DNA from 4 places in the Bradyrhizobium sp. AZCC 1588 genome. Region 1 is predicted to be linked to each of the others. Evidence: predicted binding sites of a transcription regulator. Region 1 holds the regulator's gene; each other region holds the start of a gene.

Region 1 (4,634 bases):
TGCGAGGGCGTCTTGGGCTTGTCCTCCTCGCCATATCTGGCGGGACCTTGCTGGGCGGCGGCGGATCCGGCCAAAAAAGCGATCACGGCGACAGCGCCCAGGATTCTGCCAACAACTTGCATGCGACTACTCCCTGAAATTGGTCCCAAGCCTTAGCACAGCCGGCGTACGGGCTTAAGCGCCGGATTGGGCTGCGACGCAAATCACCGTGGCCGTTGCCGAGGCCGGTCCGGTTTTGTAAACGACTGCCATGAATTCGCCGCCAGTGCCCCATTCCGTCGATGCCTTGCTGTTCGACCTCGGCCGTGTCGTGCTCGACATCAGTTTCGAAGAGGTAATGACGTGCTGGGCAGGGCATGCGGGCTGCCCGCCTGCCGATCTCGCCGGACGCTTTGTGATGGACGACAGTTTCAAGCACCACGAGACCGGCCGGATCGACGATGCGGCGTTCTTTGCGGGCCTGCGCCAGTCGCTCGGCATCGGCATCACCGACGCGCAGTTCCTGGAAGGCTGGAACGCGATCTTCACCGGCGAGATGCCCGGAATTTCGCCGCTCCTGGCGCGTGCAGCAAAACGCCTGCCGCTCTATGCTTTTTCCAACACCAATCCGGCCCATGTCACGCATTTTTCGCAGGCCTATGCGGATGTGCTCGGCCATTTCCGCGAGATATTCCTGTCCTCCAGCATCGGTTTGCGCAAACCCGACGCCGAAGCCTATGATCATGTGGTAAAAGCGATCGGCGTGCCGGCGTCGCGGATCCTGTTCTTCGACGACTCGGCTGCCAATATCGAAGGTGCGCGGGCGCGCGGCCTTTCTGCCATCCACGTGACATCGACGGATGACGTGGCGAGGGCACTGACCGCACTTGGAATTTGAAGGAGGTCTGCCCGTGGCGTTGATGCCGGTTGCCGATGCGCTTGCCGCGATTCTTGCCGGTGCAGAGGCGCTGCCCGAAGAAATGGCGGCGCTCGATGACGCGTATCACCGCATTCTCGCACGCGACGTCGCCGCGCGGCGGACACAGCCGCCGCAGGCGATGTCGGCGATGGACGGCTATGCGGTGCGCGCGGCTGACGCCGCCGATGTCAGCGCACGGCTGAAGGTGATCGGCGAGGTCGCCGCCGGCCGTCCGTTCGAGCGGAAGGTCGGCCCGGGCGAGGCGGTGCGGATCTTTACCGGCGGCGTGATCCCCGATGGCGCCGACGCCGTCATCATCCAGGAAGACACTGGCGTCGAAGGCGATCATATCACCATCACGGAAGCTGCCGTTCCGGGGCGGCATATCCGCGCCGCGGGCGTTGATTTCCGCGAAGGCGACGTCCTCCTCAAACGCGGGCGCCGCCTCACCGACCGCGACCTCTCACTCGCCGCCGGCATGAACTACCCGGAGCTTGCAGTGCACCGTCGCCCGAAAGTTGCGATGCTGGCGACCGGCGACGAACTGGTGATGCCGGGCGCAAGCCCCAGCCCCGGCCAGATCGTCTATTCCAACGGCTACAGCTTGCGGGCGCTGGCGCGAGCCGAAGGGGCAGAAATCATTGACCTCGGAATCGCCGCCGACACCGTCGCCGCGACCACGGAAGGCATCCGCCGTGCCCGCAAGGCCGATGCCGACATCCTGATCACCATGGGCGGCGCTTCGGTCGGCGACCACGACCTCGTCAAGCGGTCGCTGGAGGCCGAGGCCGTCGCCATCGCGTTCTGGCGGATCGCGATGCGGCCGGGCAAGCCGATGATGCATGGCAGGCTGGAGGCGATGCGGGTGATCGGCCTGCCCGGCAATCCCGTTTCCTCCTATGTCTGCGGCTTCCTGTTCCTGGTGCCGCTGATTCGCGCTCTATCGGGCCGCGATACCATCCATCACCCGCGCGAAAGCGCCCTGCTCGGCCGCGATCTCGCCGCCAACGACCAGCGCGAAGACTATCTTCGCGCCTACCTCGAAACGCGCGACGACGGCACGCTGGTCGCCGTGCCGGTGAACCATCAGGACTCGTCGCTATCAGGGAATCTCGCTGCGGCACGGGCACTTGTGATACGTCCGCCGTTCGCGCCGGCTGCCGCAAAGGGCTCGCCTTGCGAGCTGCTCCGGCTGCCGGAATGACGCCTGAACCGCGCTCCGACAGCACTTTGGGCCGGAACCGCAATGCGTTCACCTGAAATTAAGTGGTTGCGGAACACATATCGAACATATAGTGTCCGTTCATGATTTGTTTCGACTGCTAGTGTCTTTGATTGAGAGTTTGGGGACTCCACGATCTGGGCTCTGAAGATTCGGAACGAGACGACGCCAACCGGGGGATTGCTCGCGATGCTTACGCGCAAACAGTACGAACTTCTGCGTTTCATCAATGAACGGCTGAAAGAGGCCGGCGTGCCGCCCTCCTTCGACGAGATGAAGGACGCGCTCGATCTGCGCTCGAAATCCGGAATCCACCGCCTCATCACGGCATTGGAGGAGCGCGGCTTCATCCGTCGCCTGCCCAACCGCGCCCGCGCCATCGAAGTCATCAAGCTGCCTGAGCTCGCAGCCGCCGCCAACAGCCGCCGCGGCTTCACGCCGAGCGTTATCGAGGGCACGCTCGGCAAGCGCACGGTGAGCGCGCCGGCCGCCGAGGACGACGGCAATCGCCCGGTCGCCGTGCCTGTCATGGGCCGGATTGCCGCCGGTACGCCGATCGAGGCGCTGCAGACCCGCAGCCACACCATCAGCGTACCGCCTGACATGCTCGGCTCCGGTGAACATTACGCGCTCGAAGTGCGCGGCGATTCCATGGTGGACGCCGGCATTCTCGACGGCGACATGGCGCTGATCCAACGCAACGAAACCGCCGACACCGGCGACATCGTCGTGGCGCTGATCGACGAGGAGGAAGCGACGCTGAAGCGCTTCCGCCGCCGCGGCGCCTCGATTGCGCTCGAGCCTGCCAACACCGCTTATGAAGTCCGCATCCTGCCGCCGAACCGGGTCCGGATTCAGGGCAAGCTGATCGGGCTGTACCGCAAATACTGACCCATTATGCCGTCCGGGCCGTGACGGAAAAGAGCCCCGGCCCGTGGCCGGGGTTTTTTGTTGCACGTGTGGAACTAAGGCACGTTAGCGCGTTTGTGAATGTGGCGCAGTGCGCCAGTCGCAGAATTGCCCAGAACAGAGAAAAGGCTCTGCGCCATGTCCACTCTGATAGAGGCCTGTGCCTCCTTCTAGACACGGGTCAGCTATCTCAAACGAGGGAGCCATCCGATGTGTGACTATAGCCTGCATGCTGTGGCTACGCGGCCTGCCGAGGTCGGCGAGACGCTGATCACGACGACATTCCGCGGTACATCGACCCGCGGCTTTGCGTCGGAACGCGAGCCTGCAGTGGCGGTCTGCATGCTTCCCGGCACCGAACTGGCGTTCGCTGAGGACGTCAAATACGACAACCGGTGGATCTGGACTCGAACCACCGACTGGCGGGTCGGCAAGTTCAATCAAATCGACCCCCATATATCCGACCGTCACCATGACGCGATCGAATTTCCCGACGGAAGCCATGTGCTGGTGACGCAGCTTTGCGAAGGCCAGCGCGCGACCGTGCTGCAATTGCCGGTGGTCCAGACCGGTGGCGAACGCGCGCCGAAGGTGACGGAAGCGCCTCCGGCCGAATCGATCGTGACCGGATAAACGCCCACGCGAATACGATCCGCCGGTCCAGGCCGGCGGATCGTGGTGGTACATTTTTCAGAACTCGGCACCGCAGGGGGCAGTCGGTGGTCAACAAGGTTACGTGGCAAAAAGCCGGGCGCGTCACTGAGCCCGGGCGGTACATGTTCAGGTACGGCTGGCTCACCATCACGGCCGAAGATCTCGCAATCTGGCGGCAATTCCCCGACGCATCGTTCACCCTGGTCGCTCTGCCGTCGGCGCCCGACGCGCCCGAGGAATTCCATCTCGGCGCGTTCGAAATACCAGCCAAGCCCACGGTCGACGAGCACTGAAGACCGTCTACTCCTCCGCCTGAAGGTCTGCCTCGGCCGGCGTGGCATCGACGCTGCGCGGTGGCACGACGCGCGGCGCAAGCACCGTGGTGTCGGCCTCGCTCTCGTCGGCTATGGCCGGCGACCACGGGCGGTCGATGCCCCTCGGCTTGACCGCCTCGACGGCAAATCCCTCCCGGCTGCGCCGCAACGTCATCGCGCCCTGCCGCCGCAGTCGTTCGGCGCCGATGACGGAAGCACCGCATGCCGGCGGGGCCTGCCGCAGCGTCACAATGATTGCTGCGCGCTCGCAATCGTCCGAAAACGCCTCGGGTCTGAGCGCCTGCGCGATCAGGGCGCCGCCGGCGGATTGCACCACGCAGCCAAGATCGTCGCATGAGACACCTGACGTGAGCGAGGCGTCGGCCGCGGTTCGCGCGTCCGCATCCGCCGCCAGCCACTCCTTCAAAAGAAAGACGTCCCGAGACCCCTTGGCCGCGTGCATCAAATGTAGCCGGCCATCCTGGCCGCGCACCCCGACATGGCGTCCGTCGGCGGAAATCAGGATATCCGGCTGCGGCACCCTCGCAGCCCACAGCGCCGCTGATAGTACCAGCGCCGCACCCGACCAGCGCAGCGGCGTGCGCAACAGGCCGAGCAGGATGATGCCGAGGCTCGC
Region 2 (4,634 bases), 1.2 Mb from region 1:
CGCGAAACAGCCGCGCCATTTCATTGACAGACTTGAGATAGCGTTCGGCATTGGCCTCGAGCCGCCTGCCGATCGCATCGATCGTGGTCTTTTCTCTGATACAGGTCAGCACGTCCTGCAGCGGTCGGCGCGCGGGATGGTGGTACAGCACCTCGTTGGTCGCCAGCAGCGGCACCTTTGCCGCGAGCGCCAAGCGATGCAGCCGCGCCAGCCGGCGCCTGTCGTCGCCGCGGTAGAGCAGGCTTGCGGCGAGCCACACGCCGTCGGCATCAGAATTCTTCAGGCGCTCCAGCGTTGCCTGCGCGCTCGCCACGTCAAAACGATGCGGCAGCGCCAGCACCAGAAGCTGGCCCCCAGCGAAATCGAGGAGGTCATCGAATTTCAGGTGGCATTCGCCCTTTTCGATCCGCGCGATGTCGTCGCCGCGTTTGCCGCGGGTGAGTAACTGACAGAGCCGGCCGTAAGCCGCGCGGTCGCGCGGATAGACCAGGATGTCAGGCGTGCCGTCGATGAAGACGAGGCGCGCGCCGATCAGAAGCTTTGGCTTATGCATGACGGCAGGATTGTCGAGCTCGCTCCAGGCGCGCACCACGCCGGCCAGCGTGTTGTGGTCGGCGATGCCGATCACGGGAATACCAAGCTCGCTCGCCTGATGCACATAGGCGCGCGGGTCCGAGCCGCCGCGCAGGAACGAGAAATTGGTGGTGATGCCGATTTCGGCATAGTCGGGTACAGGGCTTTTCATGCGAACAATCCATGCACGAACCACCTGGGCGGAACGGGCTCGCCCTCCGCATCTGCCGGTTCGCTTTCATAAAGGCCGTCGCGAAAGATCCAGAAACGAAGTCCCGCTTCATCCTCGATACGGAAATAGTCCCGCGTCGGGCCGTCGCCGTTTGGCTTCCACCATTCCATCGCGATGCGTTCGGGCCCCTCCACCCGCACCACCGCGTGCGTGACGCGCCGCCAGGTGAATTGATGCGGCGGGCCGTCGGGCACGGTTGCGAACGGCACTTTTATCGGCTCCGGCTTGTCGAACAGGCGCAACGGGCGCAGCGGCGGCTCGCCCTCGATACGCTCGGGCCATGCCGCCTGCGCGGCGGCCGCCAGATGATGCTGCGCTGGCACGGACAGCACCGCGCGTTCGGGGATGTGGGTATCCTCCGGCAAATGCACGACGACGCGTTTTCCGCCGATGCGCGCGGCGATGCGGTCGATCAGCGCGGACAGTTCGTCATTGTCATGGACATTGGCATCGAGATCGCGCTGCTGCTGCACCACGATCTCGGTGCGGCTGGCGGAGAGACGAATGAGATCGAAACCGAAGCCGGGGTCGAGGGGATCGTTGAGCGCATCGAGCCGCTCGCGAAACAGGCGGTCGATCACTTCAGCTTTTGTCACCGGGCGCCCGGTATCGACCGAGATCGTGCGCACCGCGCCGTCGGTGCGGAAGAAGCTCGCCTCCAGCCGCCGCGCGCCCTTGCCCTGCTTGTCCATCGCCGTGACAAGCATTTGAGCAAGCGCCGACAGGTTCATCGCGATCACGGTGTCGGTGGCGACCGGCTCGGGAAAGCGTTTCTCGACGATGTAATCCGGCGGCAGTTTGCGCGGGCTGATCGGCGCATCGCCCTGCCCGAGTGCCTGCTGCAACAGCGTCGTGAAGGGCGCACCGAACCGCGCCGTGATTTCGTGCGGCGCGCGCGAGGCGACGTCGCCGATGGTCTTCAAGCCGGCGCGGCGCAGGCCGGCGGTGATGGCATCACCGGCGCCGAGCGCAGATACCGGCAACGGACTGACGGCCTCCGCCTCCTCGCCCTCGGCAACGATCTTTCCGGAAGTCTGGCGCGTCAGCGTGCGGGCGCAGATCGCGGTGGAGGCGATCGCGGCGCTGACGGCAAAGCCGCGGCGGCTCAGCGCACCGGTCACGATCTGCAGCAGCGCACGCTCGCCGCCGAACAGATGGGCGCAGCCGGTGATGTCGAGGAACAAGCCGTACGGCGGATCGAGCGCCACCAATGGAGTGAAGCGGTCGCACCAGTCGGCGATGTCTTCGAGCGTCTTGCGATCGGCGACCTCGTCCGCGTCGAACACCGTCAGCTCGGGGCAGATCGCGCGCGCATTGGCGAGCGGCAGGCCGATCGAGAGGCCGGCCTGGACAGCGGCCTCGTCGAGAGAGTGGATCAGGATGGCATTGTGCTGCTTGGCGACGACGACGGAGGGAAAGGTTTGCTTCATCCCGAGAGTGTCACTCGCGGCGAGACCCCCACCCCAACCCTCCCCCGCAAGCGGGAGAGGGAGCGCACCGGTCGTGTGGTGAGAGGTGTCAGCCTGCGCACCGCTGTCGTTCCCTCCCCCCTTGCGGGGGAGGGTTAGGGAGAGGGGTAAGCCACGAGCACTGCCGTTGCCGCCACCCCTCTCCCCCGCCCTCCCCCGCAAGGGGGGAGGGAGCCCACTGTTCGTGTGGTTAGAGATTTCGCTTGAAACCGCTTGGCAATTTTCAGCTTGCGCGGCGCTGGCCGGCGAAAGCTTGCGCTTGATGCGGTCGATGGGCAGGCGTGGCAGCCAGAGGCTGAGGATACGCCGACGGTTCACTGAATAGGCACTCATCACAATTCCATTCCATGATCCAGCGGCCGACCGGGCCATGACGGTTACGAACGAGCTGCGCGTCGAACACCGGCGCGCCCCAGGCGCTCCAAGGCGCCGCAGGCTTTGGAGGCGCCGCAGGCATTAAAGGCGCGCCCGGCGGCGAATGCGCCGCGCGCACGATCCATCTTGTCTCCGCGGTCGAGGGGCGCGGCTCCGCCGCTACCCGCAGCAGCAATGCGGTGACGCCGGAGGCTGCTGCGGCCAGCGTAAGCTTGCGGCTGGCGACGAGATCGAGCTGACGCGCCTGCCCCCAGACTTCCAGCACGACGGCGCCGAGCGCATCGCAGGCCAGCGCATCGGCGGCGGTCCGTAGCGCGGCGTCGGTGTCAGTCGCGCGCACGGTGACGAGCAATCGCGGATCGAGCCCGAGTTCGGCGAGCCCGCTCATCGACAGCGCGCCCGATTCAATTTCCGAAAAATCCTGCCGTACCCAGACCAGCGGCCGGCGCGGCGACACCCTTCCCGCCAGCCCTGCGATGAAGCCGGTTGCGGTCGCGCTCTGGTGTCCCTCGGCGAACACTTCATGCACCGCCGCGAGCGCAAGCCCGCCGTGCAGCACAGCATCCGCCGCCTTATGGCCAAGCGTAATCTTGTTGAGGTCATGCGCATCGCCATGCGCCTCCAGGCGCTCGATGCTTCCGCGCAAACTCGCAAGCGTGCTTGTGCGTGCGGTGCTCATCCGCCGTTCCTTCAGAAAATTGGCCTTTACCGCTTCTTCCCGAGTGAACGCGCGGCTGGTTCATTTGTTCATGATATGTTCTAATATAAAGCTAACAGCGCCGGCAGAGTCAATCGAGATCGACGCTTTGGCGATTCATGAGCGGAATCAAAGGGATTCGTGGCCTCTACGACAACGGGGATGCCGGCGGAGAGTGTGGAGTAAGCACATGCACCACATCACCCTCGATAGCGAAACTGATTTCGACGGCTGGCGTAAAGCGGCCCGCGCGCTGGCGCTGAATGACGTGAAACCGTCCGACGTGAGCTGGCGCGTGGCTGATGATGCGCCCGAACTATTCGCGCCGACCGCGCCGCCGCTCGACCCGCCACAGGGCACCTTCAACGTGCCGGCCAGATTCGTCGAACTGGCGGAGGTTGCGATCCTGCACCGCAGCCCCGAGCGCCTCGCCCTGCTCTATCGCCTGCTGTGGCGGTTGCGGACGCATCACGATCTGCTTGAACTCGCGACCGATCCTGACGTGGCTGAGATCACCGCGATGGCCAAGGCCGTGCGCGGCGACGAGCACAGGATGCATGTCCTTGTCCGCTTCCGCGAAATAGGCCGCGAGCAGAAATCGCACTTCGTCGCCTGGTTCGAGCCGGAGCATCACATCGTCGAACTGGCCGCCCCGTTCTTCGCGCGCCGTTTCGCCGACATGCCCTGGTCGATCCTGACGCCTGATCTCTGCGCGCATTGGGACGGCCACGTCATCTCGTTCACGCCGGGCGTCAGCAGAAGCGAAGCCCCTAGCGCGGACCGGCTGGAGGAAACCTGGCGACGCTACTACGCCAGCATTTTCAATCCCGCCCGTCTGAAAGTGCAGACCATGCAAAAGGAGATGTCCCGGAATTACGGGCGGAACCTGCCGGAGGCTTCATCGATTAAACCCCTGGCAAGCGACAAGGCAAGCGATATGCCCCGCAAACACGCCGATGATCTCGAGACGCTGCGCGAAGAAGCCGCCGATTGCCGCGCCTGTCATCTCTACAAGAATGCCACCCAGACCGTGTTCGGCGAAGGCCGGCAAACCGCGCGGATCATGCTGGTCGGCGAGCAGCCCGGCGACAAGGAAGACCTCGCCGGAAAGCCGTTCGTCGGGCCCGCGGGGCAAATGCTCGACCGCGCGCTGGAAGAAGCCGGCATCGACCGCCGCACGGTCTACGTCACCAATGCGGTGAAGCATTTCAAGTTCGTGCCGCGCGGAAAGATCCGCCTGCACCAGAAGCCGAACACCCCGGAGATCAAGGCCTGCCGGCAGTGGTAC
Region 3 (4,634 bases), 110 kb from region 1:
ACATAGGAAGAACGGCAGGGAATTTCCAGTGCCGCGCGCGAATCATCAACGGATTGTTTTGCGTCATCAGCGTTTTGGCAGCAGCCGTCAGCAGTGGCGCACAAAAAAAGGCCGGCGCAAGGCCGGCCTTTTCTCAATCTTGGGAACTCAGGTGACGTGGAGATCAGTACCCGCCGAACTTGTAGTTGATGCGAGCGGTGATGACATCAACGTCCTGACGGATGCGGGTCTGGGCCACCGTTGTGCCAGCCGGGAAAACGACGCCGTTGCTCACGAAGTTATAGGTCTTGTCCTGCATGAACATGTGATTGTATTCGATGCCGGCCGACCAGTTCGGGGCGAAGCCATATTCCAGGCCAACGCCGACGACACCACCCCAACGGGTGTCATCGACGCTGTTGGCGAGCGAGACACCGGTGCCGGTCGTAAGCAAACGGTAGCGATCGGAGGTCACGGCGGCGCCGCCCTTGAGGTAGAACAGGACGTTGTTCGCTGCGTAGCCGACCTGACCGGTGAACAACCCGAAGGCATCGACACGCGTGTCGTTGGTGAACGCCGGAAGAAGCGGGATCGCATTGCTGCCATGGAAGTCAGCCCAGTTGCCCTGCGCTTCCACGCCGAACACCCACGAGGCGGCCTGCCAGCGGTAGCCGATCTGACCACCGACGGTGCCGCCGGTTGCGTCATGGCTGCCCATCGGAGCGACGCCGAAAGTGGTCTCGTCCCAACGCTGTCGGCTCGATCCCCAGCCGCCGTTAACGCCGGCGTAGAAGCCGCTCCAGTTGTACACCGCAACCGCCATCGGCGGCGCCTTGGTGTAGGGCCTGGCAGCGAGATCGGCGGCCATCGCGGGCGCCATACCAAGCGCGATCAGGCCAGTGGTGGTCAGTAGAATCTTTTTCACTTTCTTTTTCCTTTCGCGGCTCCAACGCAACTTTCCTCAGCCGTCAATTTGAGGTTGCTTGGCGATATAGCGCGAAGTTCCCGAAAAATGCTGTCGCCGGAATACCACATGTGGGTCAAAATCGTGGGCGACACAACCGCAGCGGGCAGCAATTGTGCCGAGCTACAACCAAAACAAAGGGCCGGCGCGGGGCCGGCCTTTTCAGCGTCGGGTCGAAAACGTCCACGATCAGTACTTGGCGATCACCGGGCCGCCGAACTTACGCTGATGCGCGCGGTGACCATGTCGACGTCCTGATCGTATCAGCAGCCAAACAAAAAGGCCGGCGTGAAGCCGGCCTTTCCGTAGTTCCGCGCTGGCGTTGCGATCAGTACCTCGCGATGACCGGGCCACCCCAACGATAGTTGACGCGAACGGTCACGAGGTCGACATCCTGGCTGATGCGGTCGGTGCCGAAGAGGACGCCGGCCGGTGTGACGAAGTCGTGGGTGCGGTCCTGCATGAACAGGTGATTGTACTCGACGCCGGCCGACCAGTTGGGAGCGAAGCCGAATTCGATGCCCGCGCCGACGCTGGCGCCCCAACGAGTGTCATCCCCGGTGGCGGCAACTAGGACGCCGGTGGGAACATCAAACTGGCGGAAACGATCCGCCGTAACGGCCGCACCACCTTTGACATAGAACAGAACGTTGTTGGCGGCGTAGCCGATCTGGCCTGTGATCAGGCCGAACGCATCGATGCGCGATTCGTTGCGGAGCGTCGGATCGATCAGGCTCACATTGCTGCCCCGGAAGTCGGCCCAGTTGCCCTGGCCTTCAAGACCGAACACCCAGGTGCCGGCCTGCCAGCGATAACCGATCTGACCGCCGGCGGTGGCGCCGTCTGCGTCATGGCAACCCTCGTCCGCGATGAACGCGCCGCCCACCGTCACGAGGTCCCAGCACTTCTGGCTCGTACCCCAGCCGCCGTTGGCGCCGATGTAGAAGCCGCTCCAGTCGTACACGGCGGCGATCGGGGCTGGCGGCGCCTTGGTGTAAGGACGCGCAGCGAGGTCGGCCGCCGCCGCGGGTGCAGCGAACGCAATGAGAGCAACTGTAGCTAACAGATACTTCTTCATGATCTTTCCCCAGTTTTGTCCGCTTCCCGCTAGGCCTGAAGCGTTGTTGTGACGCGAGCGCCCGCGCCGCTGGAGAATTGTATAGCGCGACTCGCGCGGAAATGGCGTGTCCCGGATGCAACAGCCGCCAACCAAGTTTATGGAACGAAGCTTATGATTTATCTGGTATAATTGGAACCGAGACGGGAACTTTCGGGTTCCATTTCGTCTCTTTCGGTTCCCCCGTGAGTTCCCGGGGTTCGCCCATAGATTGCAGGACCGCAGCCGGGCAGACGTGAGCTGTTTGCGGAACAAAGCTGGAACGCGCGCGTAGGCGATGCTATATGTGGATAACCGGCGACTTGCCGAGGGATCGCCAAGTCAGCGGGGCCTGTCGGTGTATAGGGTCCGGATGTCCTGGAGCGGACGCGGAAACGGACAAGCGACAGGTCAAGAATTGAAGATGGGCGGCACGGAAGCGGGCCGGACCAGTGATTTTTGCCGGCGATATCGAGTGGAGAGCGGCGATGGCGGGAAGCGTGAACAAAGTGATTCTGGTCGGCAACCTCGGCAAGGATCCTGAAATCCGGCGGACACAGGACGGGCGGCCGATCGCCAATCTGAGCATCGCGACATCGGAGACCTGGCGCGACAAAGGCACCGGCGAGCGCAAGGAAAAGACCGAGTGGCACCGCGTGGTGATCTTCAACGAGGGGCTCTGCAAGGTCGCCGAACAATATCTGAAGAAGGGCGCCAAGGTTTACATCGAGGGCCAGTTGCAGACCCGCAAATGGACCGATCAGAGCGGCGTCGACAAATACTCGACCGAGGTCGTGCTGCAGGGCTTTAACTCGAACCTGACCATGCTCGACGGCCGCAGTGGCGGCGGGGGCGGCAGCTTCGGCTCCGATGATTCCGGTGATTTCGGCTCGAGCGGTCCGGCTAGCTCCGCGCCGCGGCGGGCAGTCGCGGCGGGCAGTCGCAACAGTGATATGGACGACGACATCCCGTTCTAGGGCCTTACTCCGTTCGAGAGCAGGGTCTTCGGCTAGCAAGAAATTCGCTTGCGGGAACGGACGTTGACGCCTGCTTTACGACCAATGTACCGCCGCAAGAATCCGCCGGCTGAAATCCTGTCTACAGGCGCGTCGCGATCCGAGTGCCCGGTCGGCTCGCTCAGCCGTCATGCTATTAATATTCGCATGAGGTAATTCGCTTAAGCTGCTGCAGCCTTGAACGCCAACCGGATCTGGTCCGGCACAATGTCGGCGGTCACCGCAAAGCGATGGTGTCGATCTTCCTTGGAGCGCTCGTCGTCGCCGGCTTGTTCACCTTCCTGCCGGGACGGATCATGCATGCGGTGGTTTTTGGCCATTAGGCCGACCGTGGGAACATCGTTTTTGACACTGCCTTCAGGTCCTGAAATGGCGGTTCCGGCAGGGTTCGGGAGAGCTGTCTCCGATCCCGGTAAGTCCATGAAAAAACGAGCGGAAAAACAGCTTCCTCCCGACAGCTTCGGGGTGGTTATCGGACCCTCGATGCGCTATATGATTCTTAGCTGAGAACTGACTGGATTCCCCTTTGTCCGACAACGAAGACGACAAGCCCGGCGAGCCGCCGGAGCACTCCGACATTCGCCCCGTTTCCATTCTCGACGAGATGAAACGCTCCTACCTCGATTACGCCATGAGCGTGATCGTGGCGCGGGCGCTGCCGGACGCGCGCGACGGGCTGAAGCCCGTGCATCGCCGCATTCTGTATTCGATGTACGAGCAGGGGCACACGCCCGACAAAAAGTACGTCAAGTCAGCGCGCGTCGTCGGTGACGTGATCGGTAAGTATCATCCGCACGGCGACCAGTCGATTTACGACGCGATGGTCCGGATGGCGCAGGATTTTTCCATGCGCGTGCCGCTGATCGACGGCCAGGGCAATTTCGGCTCGGTCGATGGCGATCCGCCCGCGGCTTATCGATATACCGAAGCCCGTCTGACCCGGTCGGCGCTAGAAGTTCTCGGCGATATCGACAAGGATACTGTCGATTTCCAGCCGAACTACGACAATTCCGAGAAGGAGCCGTCGGTACTGCCGGCGAGGTTCCCGAACCTGCTGGTCAACGGCGCCGGCGGCATCGCCGTCGGCATGGCAACCAACATCCCGCCGCACAATCTCGGCGAAGTCGTCGACGCCTGCGTGGCGTTGATCGACAATCCTGCGCTCAGCATCGACGATCTCATCAACATCATTCCCGGCCCGGATTTCCCAACCGGTGGCATTATCCTCGGACGCCAGGGCATCCGTTCGGCCTACCACCTCGGCCGCGGGTCAATCGTGATGCGCGGCAAGGTGACGATCGACACCATCCGCAAGGATCGCGAAGCGATCATCGTCACTGAAATTCCCTATCAGATAAACAAGGCCACCATGGTCGAGCGCATCGCCGAACTGGTGCGAGAAAAGAAGATCGAAGGTGTCGCCGACCTGCGCGATGAATCCGACCGCGACGGCTTCCGTGTCGTCGTCGAGTTGAAGCGCGAGGCGATGGCCGATGTCGTGCTGAATCAGCTCTATCGCTTCACGCCGCTGCAATCGAACTTCCCGGCCAATATGCTGGCGCTGGATAACGGCCGTCCG
Region 4 (4,634 bases), 2.9 Mb from region 1:
GTCTCTTGTAGGAAGAAAAGTTTGGACCGTCCGATTCGAACGCTCTTCAACGATTGCAACGCACAAATCTTGGAAGGCCTTCCAGCCCAGGCGGTGTATCTCAAATTCTTCCATCTAGAATCAATTGAGCTTGAGATTCAGTTGAGTTATCGAGTTTCACAATCGATCAGCTAATGAGAACAAGTATCGCCCTCTGGTTGCATGCTCGCAACAGAAAATATCTAGATAAGGGCGATTAAAACAAAAACGGCCGGGTCTTTCGACCCGGCCGCTGCAAACTTCGATCCGCCGATTTAAGCTTCGCTCAGCTCGCCTTCTTCACGAACGCGGGCTTGCCGACCTTCTTCTCGATCGCGCGCTTCAGTTCGAGGGCGCGGGGGGAGAGGACGTCGGCCTTGGCCTTGAGGAGGTAGGCATCGAGGCCGCCATTGTGGTCGACGCTCTTGAGCGCATTGGTCGAGACGCGCAGGCGCACGTTGCGGCCGAGCGCGTCCGAGATGAAGGTGACGTTGGCCAGGTTCGGCAGGAAGCGCCGCTTGGTCTTGATGTTGGAGTGGCTCACCTTGTGGCCCACCTGGGGGCCCTTGGCCGTCAGTTCGCAGCGCCGGGACATTCCGAAAAATCCTCTTCCATCCCCGCCAGGGCCAAGCCGCTTCTCGCGGGCGCCGCGGGGGTCCAAAATCGCGTCCATTTCCAGGAACCGCGGACGTATAGGGGGAGACGGCCACGGGGTCAAGGTTCTTGGGTTGGTCCCGACCGCTGAATACGCGGGTTTGTAAGGGGTTCCAGCCACTTAAGCCAATCATATAAAGGGCGTAATCCCGGCCGACATCATGGGTTTAGCACGAAAGACCTTGGCCTTCCCCGCGAGCGGCGGGCGGTGATGAAAGGTCCTTTAAAGGGCGTGGTTTTCGCGAAAACACGCGTTGTTTGCCGGATATTTTTGCCTAAATGAACACCCAATCGCGCCGATCCCGGGATTATTCATTCGTGACTGCCAGATGCGCCGTTTCGCGCCAACCTCTCTCCGCCAGGCTCGGCCTCGTTGTCGGCCTGTGCGCCGCCGCGTGGGCAGCGCTCGCGCCGCAGGCCGCGAGCGCGCAGGGGCGGCTGGATGCGCATTATGAGGCGACGCTGGCGGGCATCCCCGTCGGCAAGGGAAGCTGGACCATCGAAATCGGCGACGATGTGTTTTCGGCCTCGGCGCAAGGCGGCACGGCCGGGCTGTTGAAGGCGTTTTCCGGCGGCACCGGTTCCGGCGCCAGCCAGGGCCGCATCGTGAACGGCGCGCTGGTGGCGAACGCCTATACCGCGACCACCACCACGCAGAAGAAGTCCGAGACCATCCGGATTTCGCTGGCCAATGGCGGCGTGAAGGAATTTTCGATCGACCCGGCGCCGCCGGTCGATCCCGGCCGCATTCCCGTCACCGACGCGCACCGCAAAAGCGTGCTCGATCCCATGACGGGCTCACTGCTGCGCGTGCCCGGCAATGGCGAAGTGCTGGCGCCGGATTCCTGCCGCACCGGAGCCGGGATTTTCGACGGACGCATGCGCTACGATCTCAAGCTCGATTACAAGCGCATGGAAACGGTCAAAGCCGAAAAGGGCTATCACGGGCCGGCGCTGGTCTGCGCGATCTATTTTAACCCCGTCGCGGGCTACATCCCCGATCGCCCCGTGATCAAATATCTCGCGAACGAACGGCGGATCGAGATCACCTTTGTGCCGATTGCGGGGACGCGCGTCCTGGTTCCCTTCCGCATGACGATCCCGACGCCGTTTGGCCTGGCGATGCTGGAAGCGACGTCGTTCGTGACATCAGCAATGCCGCCACGGGTGGCGAAGACGAATTGAGGCCCATAGTTTTGCCGTCGTCCCTGCGAAACGCAGGGACCCATACGCCGCGGCCGTGTTGATTGAGGGACTCGGAGTTGCAGCCGGCGCCAACCAATGAGCGCCTGTGGTTCTGGGTCCCTGCGTTTCGCAGGGACGACGGGATCGGCGGGTAGTGCCGCTACTAAAGTGAGGGACGACGACTCTATCGCTCCCTCCCCCCTTGCGGGGGAGGGTCGGGGAGAGGGGTTCTCTCCACGAGCACCGCCGTTGCCGCCACCCCTCTCCCTAACCCTCCCCCGCAAGGGGGGAGGGAACATAGCTTCGCTCGTGGTGGCACCGGTGCAAGTGAACGGACAGGAGTAGCAGCATGAATCATGTTGACTCTTCCCCGCTTCTGATTCGACTCCGTCGCCTCGATCTTTTTAAGAAATTAGTCCCGAAACCGTCGCTTGTGGAGCCGCTGTAAACTTGATCTAGTGCCGCCCCGAGCGCTTCAGCGCGAGATGTTGCGGTGAACGTATCGGGTCTCGGGAGGAGTCAGCGATTCGGACGCGATTCGTTCCAGACTCGTTCCAAAGCTTAAGCCGCGACCGCATCACCGTCGCAAAGTGAAACAGAATCGGCGCAGTTGGTGCCAAACGAAAGAGAAACTCCGCGTTTTTCCGTCATTGCGAGGAGCGAAGCGACGAAGCAATCCATACCTCCACACGTGTGGCGCTATGGATTGCTTCGCTTCGCTCGCAATGACGGGTTGGGCGCTCGCACCTAAATAAGAAAACACCTGCACAGAATGGCTTTCTCTCCTTCCACGTTCGCGACTGATCGCGCGCCCGGCGCGGGCGTTACCGCTGTCCTCGGGCCGACCAATACCGGCAAGACGCATCTCGCCATCGAGCGGATGCTGGGGCATTCGTCGGGCGTGATCGGGCTGCCGCTGCGGCTGCTGGCGCGCGAGGTCTACAACAAGATCGCGGCTCGCGCCGGGACCGAGGCGGTTGCACTCGTCACCGGTGAAGAGAAGATCAAGCCAAAGAACCCGCGCTACTGGGTCTCCACCGTCGAGGCGATGCCGCGCGATCTCGACGTCTCGTTCCTCGCCGTCGACGAAATCCAGATCGCGGCTGATCTCGAGCGCGGGCATGTCTTCACCGACCGCATCCTGCATCGCCGCGGCCGCGACGAGACGCTGCTGTTAGGGGCCGCCACCATGCGGCCGATCATCGAGCGGCTGCTGCCGGGCGCCTCGATCGTCACGCGTCCCAGGCTCTCGCAGCTCGAATTCGCCGGCGACCGCAAGATCACGCGCCAGCCGCGGCGCACCGCGATCGTCGCGTTCTCGGCCGATGAAGTCTACGCCATCGCCGAATTGATCCGCCGCCAGCATGGCGGCGCGGCCGTCGTGCTCGGCTCGCTCTCGCCACGTACACGAAACGCACAGGTTGCGATGTTCCAGAACGGCGACGTCGACTATCTCGTCGCCACCGACGCCGTCGGCATGGGCCTGAATCTCGACGTCGACCACGTCGCGTTTGCCTCCGACCGCAAGTATGACGGCTATCAGTTCCGCCGGCTCAATCCGGCGGAGTTCGCGCAGATCGCGGGTCGCGCCGGGCGCGCGACGCGCAACGGCACCTTCGGCACCACCGGCCGCTGTGCACCGTTCGAGCCGGAACTGGTGAACGCGCTGCAGAACCACACCTTCGACAGCGTCAAAATGCTGCAGTGGCGGAATTCGAAGCTGGATTTTTCTTCGCTCGGCGCGCTGCAGGTCTCGCTTGCCCTGCCGCCGGGGCACGAGGCCTTGACCCGCGCGCCGATTGCTGAAGATCTGCGCGTGCTCGATCATGCGGCGCGCGACGGCGAGGTGAGGGACATGGCCCACGGTGCGGCGGCCGTGGAACGGCTGTGGGACGCCTGCCAGATCCCGGATTACCGCAAGATCGCGCCGGCTGCCCATGCCGAGCTCGTGACCACGCTTTATGCTTTCCTGATGAAGAAAGGTCGGATACCCGACGCATGGTTTGCCGCCCAGGTCGACCAGGCCGACCGCGTTACCGGCGATATCGACACGCTGTCGGGCCGGATCGCGCAAATCCGCACCTGGACCTTCGTCGCCAACCGGCCGGACTGGCTGTCCGACCCCGACCACTGGCAGGGGATCACCCGTGAGGTGGAAAATAAATTATCCGATGCGCTGCATGAACGGCTTACGGAGCGTTTCGTTGACCGGCGGACCAGTGTATTGATGCGCCGCCTGCGGGAGAACTCAGTTTTGAATACGGAAATTGGCAAGACCGGCGAAGTGATTGTGGAAGGCCACGCGATCGGCCGGCTCGATGGATTCACCTTTGCACCCGATGCGGCGGAAGCCGGCTCGGACGCCAAGGCGCTGCAGGCGGCCGCCCAGCAGGTGCTGGCGAGCGAGATCAACGCGCGTGCGGAAAAGCTCTCAGCCGCGCCGGACGATCAGTTCGTGCTGACCTCCGACGGCACCATCCGCTGGACCGGCGATGCCGTCGCAAAACTCGTTGCCGCCGACGATGCGCTGCATCCGCGCATCCGCATCATTTCCGACGAGCGCCTCTCCGGCGCGCCGCGCGAGGCCGTGCAAACGCGGCTCGATCTGTGGCTGAAGACGCATATCGAAAAGCTGTTGGGGCCGCTGTTCGGGCTGTCGAAGGCCGAGGACATCACGGGTATTGCGCGCGGCATCGCGTTCCAGCTCGTCGAAGCGCTCGGCGTGCTGGAGCGAAGCAAGATCGCGAGCGAGATGAAGGATCTCGACCAGGCCTCGC

Evidence for each region. The regulator LexA, encoded in region 1, represses DNA repair genes until DNA is damaged. The targets are predictions, from matches to a motif close to TGTTCNNNNTGTGTTCNG.
Region 2: the regulator LexA is predicted to act here: its motif matches at 3,394-3,411, upstream of V1277_RS24580 (ImuA family protein).
Region 3: the regulator LexA is predicted to act here: its motif matches at 2,308-2,325, upstream of V1277_RS30705 (single-stranded DNA-binding protein).
Region 4: the regulator LexA is predicted to act here: its motif matches at 2,397-2,414, upstream of V1277_RS16655 (helicase-related protein).

Annotation. Positions count from the first base shown of each region.
Region 1 is NZ_JAZHSC010000001.1:6,485,739-6,490,372, reverse strand. Features, by position in the region: gene V1277_RS30215 (hypothetical protein) at 1-122, opposite strand, end outside; gene V1277_RS30210 (HAD family hydrolase) at 251-877, shown strand; gene V1277_RS30205 (molybdopterin molybdotransferase MoeA) at 891-2,102, shown strand; gene lexA (transcriptional repressor LexA) at 2,310-3,011, shown strand; gene V1277_RS30195 (hypothetical protein) at 3,240-3,662, shown strand; gene V1277_RS30190 (hypothetical protein) at 3,749-3,976, shown strand; gene V1277_RS30185 (ComEC/Rec2 family competence protein) at 3,984-4,634, opposite strand, start outside.
Region 2 is NZ_JAZHSC010000001.1:5,283,964-5,288,597, reverse strand. Features, by position in the region: gene V1277_RS24590 (error-prone DNA polymerase) at 1-745, opposite strand, end outside; gene V1277_RS24585 (Y-family DNA polymerase) at 742-2,235, opposite strand; gene V1277_RS24580 (ImuA family protein) at 2,498-3,328, opposite strand; gene V1277_RS24575 (UdgX family uracil-DNA binding protein) at 3,537-4,634, shown strand, end outside.
Region 3 is NZ_JAZHSC010000001.1:6,592,408-6,597,041, forward strand. Features, by position in the region: gene V1277_RS30695 (outer membrane protein) at 164-904, opposite strand; gene V1277_RS30700 (outer membrane protein) at 1,272-2,021, opposite strand; gene V1277_RS30705 (single-stranded DNA-binding protein) at 2,528-3,016, shown strand; partial or broken gene V1277_RS35110 (DUF2306 domain-containing protein) at 3,256-3,378, shown strand; gene gyrA (DNA gyrase subunit A) at 3,582-4,634, shown strand, end outside.
Region 4 is NZ_JAZHSC010000001.1:3,561,104-3,565,737, forward strand. Features, by position in the region: gene V1277_RS16640 (restriction endonuclease) at 1-114, opposite strand, end outside; gene rpmB (50S ribosomal protein L28) at 305-613, opposite strand; gene V1277_RS16650 (DUF3108 domain-containing protein) at 1,054-1,857, shown strand; gene V1277_RS16655 (helicase-related protein) at 2,630-4,634, shown strand, end outside.